One region of the Parashewanella sp. 2210YD4-3 genome, then DNA from elsewhere that is predicted to be linked to it. Evidence: predicted binding sites of a transcription regulator. Region 1 holds the regulator's gene; the other holds the start of a gene.

What was found. Region 1 encodes ArgR, which controls arginine synthesis, uptake and breakdown. Its sites were predicted from a motif close to ANTGAATANNTATTCANT; they were not measured.
Region 2: a site for ArgR is predicted at 1,245-1,262, ahead of argC (N-acetyl-gamma-glutamyl-phosphate reductase). Genes of this name have one in related genera too.

The regions. Positions count from the first base shown of each region.
Region 1 covers NZ_JBWQOG010000002.1:166,841-177,411, reverse strand. The annotation lists gene AC1EU0_RS04035 (hypothetical protein) at 1-461, shown strand, start outside; gene AC1EU0_RS04030 (hypothetical protein) at 463-891, shown strand; gene AC1EU0_RS04025 (SMI1/KNR4 family protein) at 1,160-1,558, opposite strand; gene AC1EU0_RS04020 (M13 family metallopeptidase) at 1,722-3,806, opposite strand; gene AC1EU0_RS04015 (Dyp-type peroxidase) at 3,957-4,898, shown strand; gene AC1EU0_RS04010 (hypothetical protein) at 4,826-6,409, opposite strand; gene AC1EU0_RS04005 (hypothetical protein) at 6,518-7,063, opposite strand; gene argR (transcriptional regulator ArgR) at 7,415-7,885, opposite strand; gene mdh (malate dehydrogenase) at 8,203-9,138, shown strand; gene AC1EU0_RS03990 (hypothetical protein) at 9,363-9,779, shown strand; gene AC1EU0_RS03985 (hypothetical protein) at 10,072-10,512, shown strand.
Region 2 covers NZ_JBWQOG010000001.1:36,032-39,467, forward strand. The annotation lists gene argB (acetylglutamate kinase) at 1-102, opposite strand, end outside; gene argC (N-acetyl-gamma-glutamyl-phosphate reductase) at 95-1,147, opposite strand; gene argE (acetylornithine deacetylase) at 1,308-2,453, shown strand; gene AC1EU0_RS00145 (peptidylprolyl isomerase) at 2,551-3,156, shown strand; gene AC1EU0_RS00150 (branched-chain amino acid transaminase) at 3,425-3,436, shown strand, end outside.

The DNA.
Region 1 (10,571 bases):
AGTATTGGTATAAGACACCCAATGCCTCAAAAGAGTTTTTGCAATTGACGCGCTACTTCGATGGCTTTAAACGTGGTATTGAGTACCAAAGCAAAGAGATAAGAACTAAAAACAAACAGCAACACTGGCAACGCTTGTACCATGTGTTTACCCCAGAGCGATTGGCCAAATATCAAAAGTCGACCTCTAGACAAAACACTTGTATGCGAGTCAGTTATTACCAAATTCCGAACACTGTTAAGCAGGTTGAGTGGTTAGAACACTATCAGTTACCTAAATCATTTACCTTAGGGCAAAAAAGTAATACTTATGAGTGGAAATTGATTAAGTTAATTGCTGATGCTGAGCAAGTAACAAAACGATTTAAGCAACGTGATAAGTTTAAAACCACAGATTATGCTGATGTTGGTGATAATGAATCTGATGAGTTTTTATCAAAGATGATCAATCAAGGGTTTTAGTTTGCCTCTTAATGTAAAAAGTAATGCCTTATACTTTGCCGCTATAGCTTTGTTATTGGCGGCATTAACTCATATTATTGTGATTTTCTGGGGGGCAGATGGCTATCGCTTTCTTGGTGCTGGCGAGCCTATGGCTCAGATGGTGGAGCAAGGTTTATTTTATCCAAACATAGTGACGATAGCGATTGCTTTAGTATTGATGTTTTGGGGGATATATGGGCTCTCGGCGGTTGGGAAACTTAGGCCTCTACCTTTTCAAACTACAGTGCTAACGGGTATTGCCGTCATTCTTATTGCTAGAGGGATAGGTTTTGTTTGGTTAATGCCTTACTTTCCAGATAATAGTTTGTTGTTCTGGTTAACAAGCAGCGGTATCTGTTTATTGATAGGCACCGGTTATGCTATTGGTGCCTATCAAAGGTTAACCTAAAAACATCAGTTGAACGCTAAGCTAGGTATTAACCTGATAAAAGATAAAGAAATTTCTTTTTTTGTTGCTTCACCCATTAGGTGAATCGCTTCACGCCCACAGGCTTGCTAAAATTGCCTCTAACGGCGTTGAGGCTTTTGCAAGTAGCACAATTACTTGCTACAAGTTTCGCCTTGTTATCAACAAACAGAGTACGACAGCTTTGTTTGTCGGTAATTTTATCTAAGCCTGAGAACGTGCCCAACTGATGTTTTTAGGGTTAAGGATGTTATTCCTCTAACCAGACTTCTTCAATCCAGTCCCACAGCGTTTCCCATTGAGCTGTCATTCTTCCATCTTTCCAAAAGTGGACTTGCCCCATTTGGTCGATACAGTGAAAATCGTCCCCTTGCTGACAAATGGCAATCATTTCTCTTGGTAACCCGATAGACCACGCATAGCTGGTGACTTCAGGCAAGTACGTATGAGTAGACGGATCGGCGGCGGTTACTGGCTCTAGATGACCAAATAACACATCACTTCCTTCAAGCAAGTAGGTTTTTAAATCTTGAGGCAGAGGAATTAAAATTTGTTCTTCAATTTCCACTAACTGCTCAAAGGTTGGCAGTTCAAGAGGGAAGGTGGTTTGTTGATTACGTTGTTGCAGCTTTTCTAAAATATCATTCATAAGATCACTAATACTAGGACGTGTTGATCTTCCAAGGTTAAAATAAACACCAAATACCAACAGTCTTTAATACGATTTCGTTTTGAAAAATTGCAGTGAAATTATCATTCTAATGGTGATTTAGCAAAAAAAGCCGCAATATATGCGGCTTTGATACAGAAACCTACCAGATCTTCACGCGTTTATTTGGTGGAAGATACATCTTATCACCCGGCTTCACGTTAAAGGCTTTATAGAAAGCAGGGGAGTTGGATAGTGCTCCTAATGAACGGAATTCTGGTGGAGAATGAGGATCGGTAGCAACACGATTTCGTGCGGCTTTTTCTTTAAACTTGGCTCGCCATATTTGGGTAAATCCAATAAAGAAACGTTGATCTCCAGTAAGTCCATCAATGATAGGCGCAGGCATGCCATTCAACGATTTTTTGTAGGCTTTATAAGCGATGGTAATGCCTGATAAATCTCCGATGTTTTCTCCTAAGGTTAATTTGCCGTTCACATGCAAGTCTTTAAAGACATAGTAGCCATTATATTGATCAACCAGTTCCTTAGTGCGCTTATTAAACTCACTCAAATCGTTCGGTGTCCACCAGTTTTTCAAGTTACCGTCGCCATCGTACTTAGAGCCTTGATCATCAAATCCATGCCCCATTTCATGACCGATAACCGCGCCGATGCCGCCATAATTTACCGCATCGTCAGCGGCCATATTGAAAAAAGGTGGCTGCAGAATCGCGGCAGGGAAGACGATTTCGTTCATGGTGGGATTGTAGTAAGCATTGACGGTTTGTGGTGTCATAAACCACTCACTAGGATCGACGGGCTTGTTTAATTTAGCGAGGGATTTTTGGTGACGGAGCACCGCTGAACGTCGAACATTGCCAACCAAGTCGTCCGGTTTAATAACAAGTTTGCTGTAGTCTTTCCACTTATTCGGATAACCAATTTTAGGGGTGAATTTAGCTAACTTTTCACGAGCGGCGGCCTTGGTGGCAGCACTCATCCAAGTAAGATCATCAATACTGCTACCGTAAGCATCTCGCAGATTTTCAACAAGCTGCTTCATTCTTGCCTTGGCTGCAGGCTTAAAGTGTTGCTTGACGTAGACTTTGCCTACTACCTCTCCTAACAGGCCATTTACCACTGAAACACCACGTTTCCAGCGAGGTTCCTGAGCTTCTTGACCGTTTAAGGTTTTAGAGAAAAAGTTAAAGTTTTCTTTTACAAACGGTTCAGATAACAGGTTGGCTGAATCTGATAGGCTATGCCAAGTTAAATAAGTTTTCCAATCACTGAGGCTTCGAGATTGGATTAATTTTCCAAGGCCTGAAATAAAGCTCGGTTGATTGATAATGATGTCTTTCTGCTTATCAGCGCCCAATGTTTTGAGGTAACGCTTCCATGGAATTTGTGGCGCAAGCTCAGTTAAGTTTTTAGTTTGATACAGGTTGTAGGTTTTGGAGCTGTCACGAGTTTTTACCTTATCCCACTGCAACTTAGCGATGGCTGTTTCTAGCGATAATACCGTTTGAGCACTGTGGCGTGGATTCGGCAGTTTAGCTAGCTCAAACATGGTTTGAATGTGTTTGAGGTAGGCATGACGTAGCTCAACAAAGCGTTGGGTTTTATCGAGATAATAGTCTCTATTTGGAAGGCTCAGACCTGATTGCCAAATGTGCGTGGCGTAACGACTGGAATTTTTGGCATCGACATCAATGTAAAATGCCATAGGACTATTGCCACCATGGATTTGGCTTTGGGCAAAATAGTTCACTAATTGATTTTTACTCTTAATGGCATTAGCGCTATGAAATTCAGGATAAACGGGACTGAGGCCAAGGGCGTTTAGTCGCTGAGTATCCATAAAGGAGCGATATAAGTCTGCCATTTTTTTCTCATCAGAGCCGGGTTTGAGGTTTGGTTGCTCGGCTGTATTTTCTATGATGGCTTTTACATCATCTCTGGCATGTTCTCTTAAATCATAAAAGGCGCCTATGCTGGTTCGGTCACTTGGGATCTTGGCATTGTTAAGCCAAGTTCCATTGACATATTGATAGAAGTTATCTTGAGGACGCACATTACGATCGAAGTTTTTGAAATCAATTCCAGAAGTCAAGGCTTGTTTATTGTTGAGCAAGTTATTAGATGACGGAGACGGTGATTGAGTGTTTATCGTCTTATCATTTGAACAAGCCGTTAGGCCTAATATAATCGAAAGGGTAATGCTGCTTAGAAGGAGATTATTCATTGAGTGATCCCTAAGAGCTGGTTAAAATTGCACTCGCTACGCTAGCGAATTTTTAAACAACATACAATGATCCTAAATTTCTATTTTTTGTAGATAAATCGTGAACTAGTTTAAAGATTTGTTTACCATGACTGAATCGGAGAGCAACGAATGGAAATAGATATAATGCCAAGGGAGCAACTAGGTATTTGTGCTGAAGGAAATCTGCACAGCGTTTATTTGATGTATAACGCTGAAGATAATGTAGAAGCTCAACTTAGACCATGCCTAGCGTCGGTTGCCCAGTATTTATATGAGCTTACTGATCAATATGCCGATAGTGCTTTTAATGGGTTTTTAGCCATAGGTGCAAATTATTGGGATACGCTTTATCCAAATGAAAGACCGGCACTTTTACGTCCTTTCCCTGCTGTTCAACACCATGATCTTTATGCTCCAGCTATTGAGTTCGATTTATTTTTCCATATTCGTTGTGACCGTTATGATGTCTTACATTTGGTGGCCAATGAAATTAATCAAATGCTAGAAGGGTTAGTTGAGCTGGTGGATGAAGAGCGTGGTTTCCGTTATATGGATAGTCGCGACTTAACAGGCTTTGTTGATGGCACCGAGAACCCGAAAGGGCGTCAACGTCAAAAGGTAGCTTTAGTCGATGAAGAAGAGCCATTATTTCAGTCAGGCAGTTATGTGCATGTTCAAAAATACGCCCATAAGCTCAAAACATGGCACGGCTTAGCCCAAAAAGAACAAGAAGACATTATCGGCCGTACTAAACAAGATGATGTTGAATATGCTGCACACGAAAAACTACCGAGCAGTCATGTAAAGCGGGTGAACTTAAAAGATGAGCATGGCAATAGTAAAGAAATCCTGAGACAAAGCATGCCTTATGGTTCATTGGGTCAACAAGGCTTGATGTTCATTTCGGTATGTAAAACACCAACTCACTTCGAAGCCATGCTTCATAGCATGGTTAAAGGTGATGATCATGGTCAAAGTGATAGGCTAATGCAATTTACTCAAGCGCTGACAGGATCATCATTTTTTGCACCATCGTTAGACTTTTTGTTAGGTGCTGCAGGAGAAAGGTAAGCTTGTTGTTCCAGTTCCTCTGATGAAGTATGTTTCGAATTGGAGGAATTTATACTCGTGTCTTCAGGTAGATATCGAAAACTATTCGGAGTGGCTAAGGTATTAACAAAGGCTCTGTTTAATGCCTCCTTGGAAAATTTTGCCAATTTGTGTCTTAGGTGATTCCCCCAATTTGGATCTGTTGTAAATTGTAAAACAGTATGACCGCTCGTCATGACATGGTATTCAAATAAAAGTTTGGCAAATTCAAAGGGTATACCAAGGGTGTCCATATCACCCTTTGAGCACTTAGCAAATATTGTCTGGAAACTAAATTTAAGGCAATTATCATTCAATCCTAAACTAGGGAGAAAAGCCTTTTCTGCTAGCCCAACATTAATGGCTTCCTCAAATTTGTCCGGTTCGAGTGTCGCTGTATAGGCCCGCAATAGCGGCTTCATTGGGATTTTCCACAGATTTATAGCATCGATTAACTCATCTCTAGACACAAGCGCTTTTTGTGCAGCGAAGCAAGTGATGAGAAATTCCCGTATCACTTTGTATTCCGGGGTTATGTTGTGTTTTGAAACAAAGCTCTTATGCTCTTTGTCACCAAATAACAGCCATTTGGCTTCTTCAAAATGTTTTGTTTTAGCGCACAGTCTCAGTAGGTTTAAACAAGTTTCGGTATTCGGTGTGTGGTTTCCATTCTTTAATATCAGGCTATTGTTATTAATTGCTTCCCATACAATTCCCCACTCTTTAGTGGCTACACAAACCAAAATGAAAGTGTTGATATGTTTGATATTGGCAGAAATCCCCCAGCAGGTAAGCCAACTTTCTTTACCGTTTCTTTCAATGAGTATTTGTTTTGCTCTTTCTATATCTTGCGTGAGTGCACATGCTTTGAGAAATAAAGTAATCGTTTTAGGTGAGTATCTAAGGCGAACGTTTGTTTCAGTTATGAATTGTGAGGGCAAGCTCATGATTAAATTAATCACTACCTGTATTTCGGTACGATTGACCTCTTTATCACTTTTGCCTAGTTTAATGCACTTTTTAAGCATTTTCTCGATAAGTAGAACGTTCCAACCTGCTGGTTGTGATATGTTTTTTCCCGCAATAATGATCTCTTTCAATTCTGCTAATGTTTTGCATTTATTAATTAGACCATTTAGTCGCCGCTCTGTTCGCTCATTAACGACTTCTCCTTGATGAATAGGAGCCGTCAGTAAGTGAACAGAGGTTAATGCTTGATGCCTTTCATGATAAGGGTAGGGAGGTGAAACCTCGTATGTAAAGTAATTTTGAGGATAAACATTAGGTGGCTGAACACTATCAAAGTAAAGTACTTGTTGAGCCTGTTGATTGCCTGCCACTGGTGTGTAATTCGGTATAGGTTGTAAGCAGACATTAAAATATAAATGACCATAGTTGAAGTAAGCCGGTGTATTGGCAGGATAAAAAACTGGCGAACTACACATTTCTGAAGGTGGTGAGACAGAACTTGTTTGAGCTGGAATGAAAGCCATAAGTTATTTAGTGAACTCATTTTTAGGTTTATAACAGCGGGCGCGTTTATATGAACTGCTTAAAAGCCCCTGATAGCAAAGCTTTTAACATCATGACGACTGCCAATTTTATTTGTGTGTCAAAGTAACTTGAACATCAGGCATTCGAGCTGAATCAAGAGTAATATCATCAATGCTTGCGCTTTCATTGCCATCAAAGGTCATTTTTAGTTGATAGTCTTCTAGCCCTGGACCGTTATCGCAACTGCCATTTGATATAGTGAGAGAGCGGGTACCAAGATCAATGTTTAAATCAGCAGTACATTGAGAATGCCCCAACATACGGGCTTGCCCGTTGATCCCTATCCCCAAAAAGAAGTTTAAATGACTACTAGCTTTAGCCGCTTGAGCATCGTCGTTGGGGATATTAAAATTGATGCGATAATTGCCACCATTAGAATAATTTTTTATCTTATTCGATGCGCTGGTCATGTATACGTTGGTGCTTTTGTCGAGCCATATTCCCATAGGTGATGCCGTATCATTATCAATAACAATCGAATTCACTGTTTCAATTTTACCCGGTAACGTAATCGGAATGAGCTGCTCAGCAAAGCAGGAGTAGCTTGCAAGTAATGAAATGGATGCAATTAAATATGTAATTGGTGTTTTCATTTGCTTAGATCTCTATAGAAGTTACATCGTTCACAATATAAATAGAGAGTCTGTGCCGCAAATTAAATTGTTGTTCTGTTTAGATTTGAGTCAGGATTGAATATAAAAAAGCAGAGCATTGAGCTCTGCTATAGAGAGGTACTTTTATATTAACCTCAGCTCTGTATAAGCCAACCTCTACAGTACAGCTACTTTCGCGTATTTCTGTGTTAGAACAGCCCGTAATAGACAGGCTATTACGAACTGTTCTGCCTTGAACTACACAAAATTAGCCGCACTGTAGATAAAAATTTAAGGTTTGTATTTTAAATCAAAATGTTATTGATTTCGTTATGCAGAGCTGAGGTTAAATTACTCAGAGTAATTAAACAAAGATTTCACCGTTTCGAGAATAGCGTCCATATCTTCAAGGTTTGCAGGGCAAATGAAGATAGTATCGTCACCTGCAATCGTACCTAAAATACCTTCGGGTTTGCCGATGGAGTCAAGTAAACGAGCGATTAGCTGTGCAGCTCCTGGGCTAGTTCTAACTACGATCATAGCCGCATTATGGTCAACGTCTAGCACTAGATTTTTAAGTGGGCTACCAGCGGTAGGAACGCCTAATTCAGCTGGAAGGCAGTATACCATTTCTTGTTTGGCATTTCGGGTTCTCACAGCTCCAAACTTGCTAAGCATTCTAGATACTTTAGATTGGTTAATATTGGTAAAGCCTTCAGCTTGAAGAGCATTAACAATTTCGCCTTGAGAACCAAAGCGTTCTTCTTTTAATAAATTTTTGAACGCTTTTACTAATTCGTTTTGATTTTTAATAGTCATAATGATGTCTTTATTATCCGTGAAGGTATCGCCAACATCCTGCTATTGATACATTCGAAGTAAACGAATTTTTGCACACTGCCAATTAAAGTGTCAAACAAACTGCATAAGGCTGCATAAAAATGCATTTGTGAGGAGAGGAAACACAAGTTTACAACTTGGCTTAAACCCCTTTAAAAGTAGCGTTTTGAATTGCCAATCGTCGTAAATAAATCTAGCTGACTGTTTCACAGATTTATTGAAATTTGAATCACATTACAGTATGGTTGCCGCAGAAATTTGACTAAGATCACAAATCCTGCGAATCATCGGAGACAATTATGAAAGTTGCTGTACTAGGCGCGGCTGGCGGTATCGGCCAAGCTCTTGCCCTACTATTAAAAACTCAATTACCTTCTGGCTCAAAGCTATCTTTATATGATATCGCGCCAGTAACACCAGGTGTTGCAGTTGATTTAAGCCACATTCCAACGGACGTTGAAGTAAAAGGTTTCGCGGGTGAAGACGCAGCTCCTGCACTAGAAGGTGCTGACGTAGTATTGATTTCAGCGGGTGTAGCACGTAAGCCAGGCATGGATCGCTCTGATCTATTTAACATCAACGCAGGTATTGTTCGTAACCTAATCGAAAAAGTTGCAGCTACTTGCCCTAAGGCACTTATTGGTGTGATTACTAACCCTGTAAATACTACTGTTGCTATTGCTGCTGAAGTACTAAAGAAAGCAGGCGTTTATGATAAAAGCCGTTTGTTCGGTGTTACTACCCTTGATGTTATCCGTTCTGAAACTTTTGTTGCTGAAGCGAAAGGTCTTAAGCCTGAAGATGTGAACATCAATGTGATTGGTGGCCACAGTGGTGTGACTATTCTTCCGTTACTTTCTCAAATTGAAGGTGTAAACTTCTCTGATGAAGAAGTGGCAGCTTTAACTAAGCGTATTCAAAACGCAGGTACTGAAGTTGTGGAAGCAAAAGCAGGCGGCGGTAGCGCGACTCTATCTATGGGGCAAGCGGCATGTCGTTTCGGTCTATCTCTAGTACGTGGTCTTCAAGGTGAAGAAAACGTTATCGAGTGTGCTTATGTTGACGGTGGCAGTGAACATGCAGAGTTCTTCGCTCAACCAGTTCGTTTAGGTAAAAATGGTGTAGAAGAAATACTGCCTTATGGTGAAGTAAGTGCATTTGAAGCGGACGCGCGTGATTCTATGCTTGAAACCCTAAAAGGTGACATTCAAATCGGTGTTGAGTTTGTAAAATAACTTCCGGTTAGGATTCACTAAAGCGAAGCTAAGTGCTTCGCTTTTTTTATGCCTGGAATTCTTTAAAGTAAATTTTGTTTAACGTCATATTAATTGAATAAGGCTGTAAATTTAACGGCTAACAATCTAGAGTCATTGACCTAAGCTAAATTCCAAAACTAACCATGAACAGCTTTTAGAGTTATTGGGATTATTTGAAGTAATGATAAAGATGAAGAGGTTGTATGGGAGCAAATCAATCGATTACCGCTGGTTCACCACAAAAAACATACCAAACTTTAGCAAAAAGCGAGCCGCAAACCTCTTCGCAAAGTCAACTTTTTAGTTGTAATGGAATCACATACTTGTTAACTCCTAGGTGTGAAAAGGAAGGCGTTGCCAAGTGTGCTTGTATCACAGGCGTTATCACTTTTTTGGTATGCACTGTGGCTATAGCCGCTCCAATATGTGCAACACAGTTGCCAAATAGCTACCCTGTTTGTCCTGCTCTTATTGAAGCTATTGCGGAGATTACTGGAGGAGGAGTAGCCGGGGGGGCTGGAGGTATTTTTGCTGGTTATATTGTTAGCATTGTTCCAAACTTTGAAAATGCAAATTCTGAAGGGCAGGCACCTAATTCACAAAAAATGCTTCATGAATAACTTCTTCTGTGGCTTGATTCTTGACGTCGCGCTGTAGTCTAAACATTTTCTTTTAGACGGATAATTTTTAGCTATCGGTTAGCAATAACTGCTTATACAAGATACTGGGATGATTCTCACGCAAAATCTAATCCTGAAAGTTATACTCGCCTCAATAGCTCTGTTTCTGATTATATCTCATCTTTCCAAAATTAAACTTTTGTTAATCAAAACTTAATGGCTTTTAGCAGTTTTTTTACGTCTTAATCACTAACATTATTGTTCTGATTTAATCGATAGTTAAGGTAATAGAATGGCTGGCGGGACTATAAATTCAGTGAATTCAGATAGCCGAGAGTACCGAATTTCGACAGAGCAATCTTTATTACTTCGGAAGCTTGATGCTCAAGGAAATGGCCAAGGACTACTCAGAATCGGTAAACGTGTATATGAAGTGGTGATAAAAGCGGGGCGTTTTTTCATACCTAAATGTGATGAACGCACTGGCTATGCAGCTGCTACGGGAATGGTATGTCTTAGTTTACCGAGCGATGCGGCGGCTACGTTAGCTGTTCTCTCAGGTCATCAGTCAATAGCTGGCTTATGTTTAAGCTGTGGTGGTGGAGTTGGAGGAGGTATCCTTGGAGGAGTGTTGGGGGCATATACTTGTATGATGGTTTACGATAAATGTCGAAGTAGTCGTTGTCGTGGCTATTTTGATTCTCCAACACATCTACAGTTAGCTCGAGATTAATTTTTAAGACTAGGTCATTACTCTTTGTTCTCTAAAGAGAAACTAGCGTTTTTAAAAGT
Region 2 (3,436 bases), on a different contig from region 1:
TTTTCTATCCAAATTGGACTTAAAAACCAACAATAATGCAGTCAATGCCGATTCTTGCTCTAAGATCGCACCACCGATTTTGATCACTAAAGGCTTAGTCATTATGGTTTACCTCAATGTTACTTAGTAAACCAAACTCGCTTGAAAGCCCTAAACGTAAATTAAGACATTGCACCGCTTGTGAAGCGGCACCTTTCAGTAAGTTATCAATCGCACAGCTTATGACCAGCACACGTTGACTCTCATCAAACTGCCAATGGATATCGGCAAAGGGAGTACCTGAAACATTATCTACTTTAGGCCAAGCTTTTTGCATTCTAACAAGTGGCTGTGACTGATAGGCATTTTTGTAAACAGCATCAATATCAGCCGTAGTGATCCCCTCTTTGATTTTAAGCGTCGTTGTCGCTAGTAACCCACGTTTGAATGGCGCAAGGTGTGGATTGAAGATGACATCAGCCTGTACGGCTTGGGAGATTTCAGGCTGATGTCGATGCTTCAAAATATTGTATGGCGTTAAACTCACCTCGTTAAAACTGGTCGCTAAGTTCGCTTGACGGCCAGCACCGCTGACTCCGCTTATGCCATTAACAATGATCAAAGAGTCTTCATCATGAAAATGATTAGACGTAATCGGTTTAAGCCCTAATAAACTTGCCGTAGGGTAGCAACCCGGCACTGCAATCAAATTAGCCTCTTTTAGGGCTTTTGCGTCCCACTCAGGAGAGCCATAGACCGCTTCTTGTAATAACTCGGGCTGTTGATGAGTAAAACCATAATATTGATCATAAAGTTTGGGTTGTTTAAGCCTAAAACCACCTGAAAGGTCAAAAATAATGACTTGATGTGCAGAAAAAGCTTCAACTAACTTCACACTGGCTTCGTGAGGCGTGGCCAAAAAAACCACATCAAATTCAGCGGCATTTTTATCTATCCAATCAGCATTAACGGCTTGAAAAGCGTTATCACAAACTCCCTTCCAACGAGGAAAAACATCACTAAAACACTGCCCCAACACTTGGCTGCTCTCAGACACTAACAACTCAATAGAATTAATCCATTGATGACGAACAAGCAGAGAGACCAACTCAGCTCCAGCGTATCCACTTGCTCCCACAACAGCAGCTTTAACATCCTTAATTTGCAAAACTATTCACCACCAAATAAAGCTATAAAATTAAATATCTGTATTACTAATGAGATAAATTACAATCTCTTTATCAATAAATGCGAAGTTACACACAATTGACTTCTTATGCAATATTTATAAATATATATCTACAGAATATTGTTAACTATATTTAAAAATGACATTACCTAATTTCGAACAATCACTTACTCAACTCATTTCCTTGTCTTCCATCAGTTCAAATATTGAAAGTGAAGATCAAAGCAATCAGCAAGTTATTTCATTGCTTGCAACTTGGTTCGAAATGATAGGTTTTAAGATTCAAATTGTTCCTGTACCAAACACACGTAATAAATTTAATCTATTAGCCAAACTGGGCAGTGGTGAAGGTGGGTTATTATTAGCGGGTCACAGCGACACAGTATCGTTCGATGAAGTCGGATGGGATAGCGATCCTCATAAAGTAGAAAATAAAGACGGCCGCTTTTATGGATTAGGCACTTGTGACATGAAGGGTTTCTTTGCCTTCATTTTACAAGCTTGCCAAGGTTTATCTGCCAAGCACCTACAAAAACCGTTATATGTACTGGCTACCGCCGATGAAGAAACCAGTATGGCAGGGGCTCGATTCTTTGCTCAATCTCAAGATATTCGACCTGATGCAGCCGTTATTGGTGAACCTACCAACTTAATTCCAGTGGTCATGCACAAGGGCTATATGTCTCATAAAATTACTGTGACAGGAAAGTCTGGACATTCAAGTCGACCTTCCGCTGGAATAAACGCAATTGAAGTGATGCATCAAATTATTGGCAAACTGATCGAACTTAAATCTAAACTTGCCCTCAATTATCGAAATCAAGCATTTGACGTACAAGAGCCAACCCTCAATTTAGGCGCGATCCGTGGTGGCGACAGCGTTAATCGCATTTGCGGTCATTGTGAGCTTGATATTGATATTCGCTCTCTGCCGGGCATGCGAGATGATGAAGTCACTCATTTGCTAACTGAAACGTTAAAAACGGTTGTAGAGCAATATCCCGGACGAGTCCGCTTTGAAGAGCTTGAACCAAGCTCTCCAAGTTTTATAGAGCAAGAAAATAGCGAATTAGTAAAATTCGTTGAGCAATTAAGTCATCAAAGTTGCTGTGCCGTTAATTACTCAACAGAGGCTCCATTTGTCCAAAAGATTGCTTCTCAGACAATAGTATTGGGCCCGGGCAGCATAGACCAAGCCCACCAACCAAATGAGTTTTTAGCCGAAGATCAAATTGATGGAACATTAAATATATTGGCAAATTTAATTCAGAAATATTGTTTTTAAATGTAAAACAGTAAAATCAAAAATTCATCAATGCTAATTATTTGTTAAAAACATATAATGCTGCCGTTGTAATCAAATAATAAAAAAAGGAAGTACCATGAAGCATTCACTGGCAGCTGTTACAGTGTTATTGGTTTTATCAGGCTGCGGCGGCAGCGATGACACATCAGCACCTCAACCAACCCCTCCACCAACAATGAAAGCAGACAAATGTTATACCTTTGATACCACAAAGGGAAAATTTAACATTGCTATTGACACTACAAATACCCCCATCACAGGTAAAAACTTTGCTGATTACGTCGACTCAGGCTTTTATGACAACACCATTTTTCACCGTGTTATAAATAATTTTGTAATCCAAGGTGGTGGATTCGAATCAGGCTTAAAGCCTAAAGAAACAAAAGCACCAATTAAAAACGAAGCCAGTGTTGGCTTTACTAATGCTCGTGGCACCATAGCAATGGCCAGAACACTCCTACCTGATTCAGCCACAAGTCAGTTTTTTATCAATACTCTCAATAACCCACAGCTGGATCATTCTGCATCTAGAGTTGGCTATGCAGTATTTGGAAAAGTGACATCGGGAATTGAAGTGGTTGATCAAATTAGCATTGTTGCAGTTCATAATACAGGCGGTCACCAAAGCGTTCCTGTACAAGATGTTACTTTGAATTCAGTAAAAGCCATTAATTGCCAATAATTGCTCTTGCCACTTGCTCATGCCTAATTTATTAGGCATGGCATTATCTTCACAATACTTACCCAAAATGCATCTGCTAGCTCTCCCTCAAATTTGCAAATCACTCCCCTTTAGCAACCTAGCCGAACAATCAACCACAAACTCACATAAAGCAGGGTAATTATCTTTTATTTGAAATTTTATGTTGCAATTACAGTTTTTTATTCTGTAAATTAACCACGCAACGAATCTTTATTCACTTTTATCACATGTTAATACAGGAACAATAATGACACCTCCT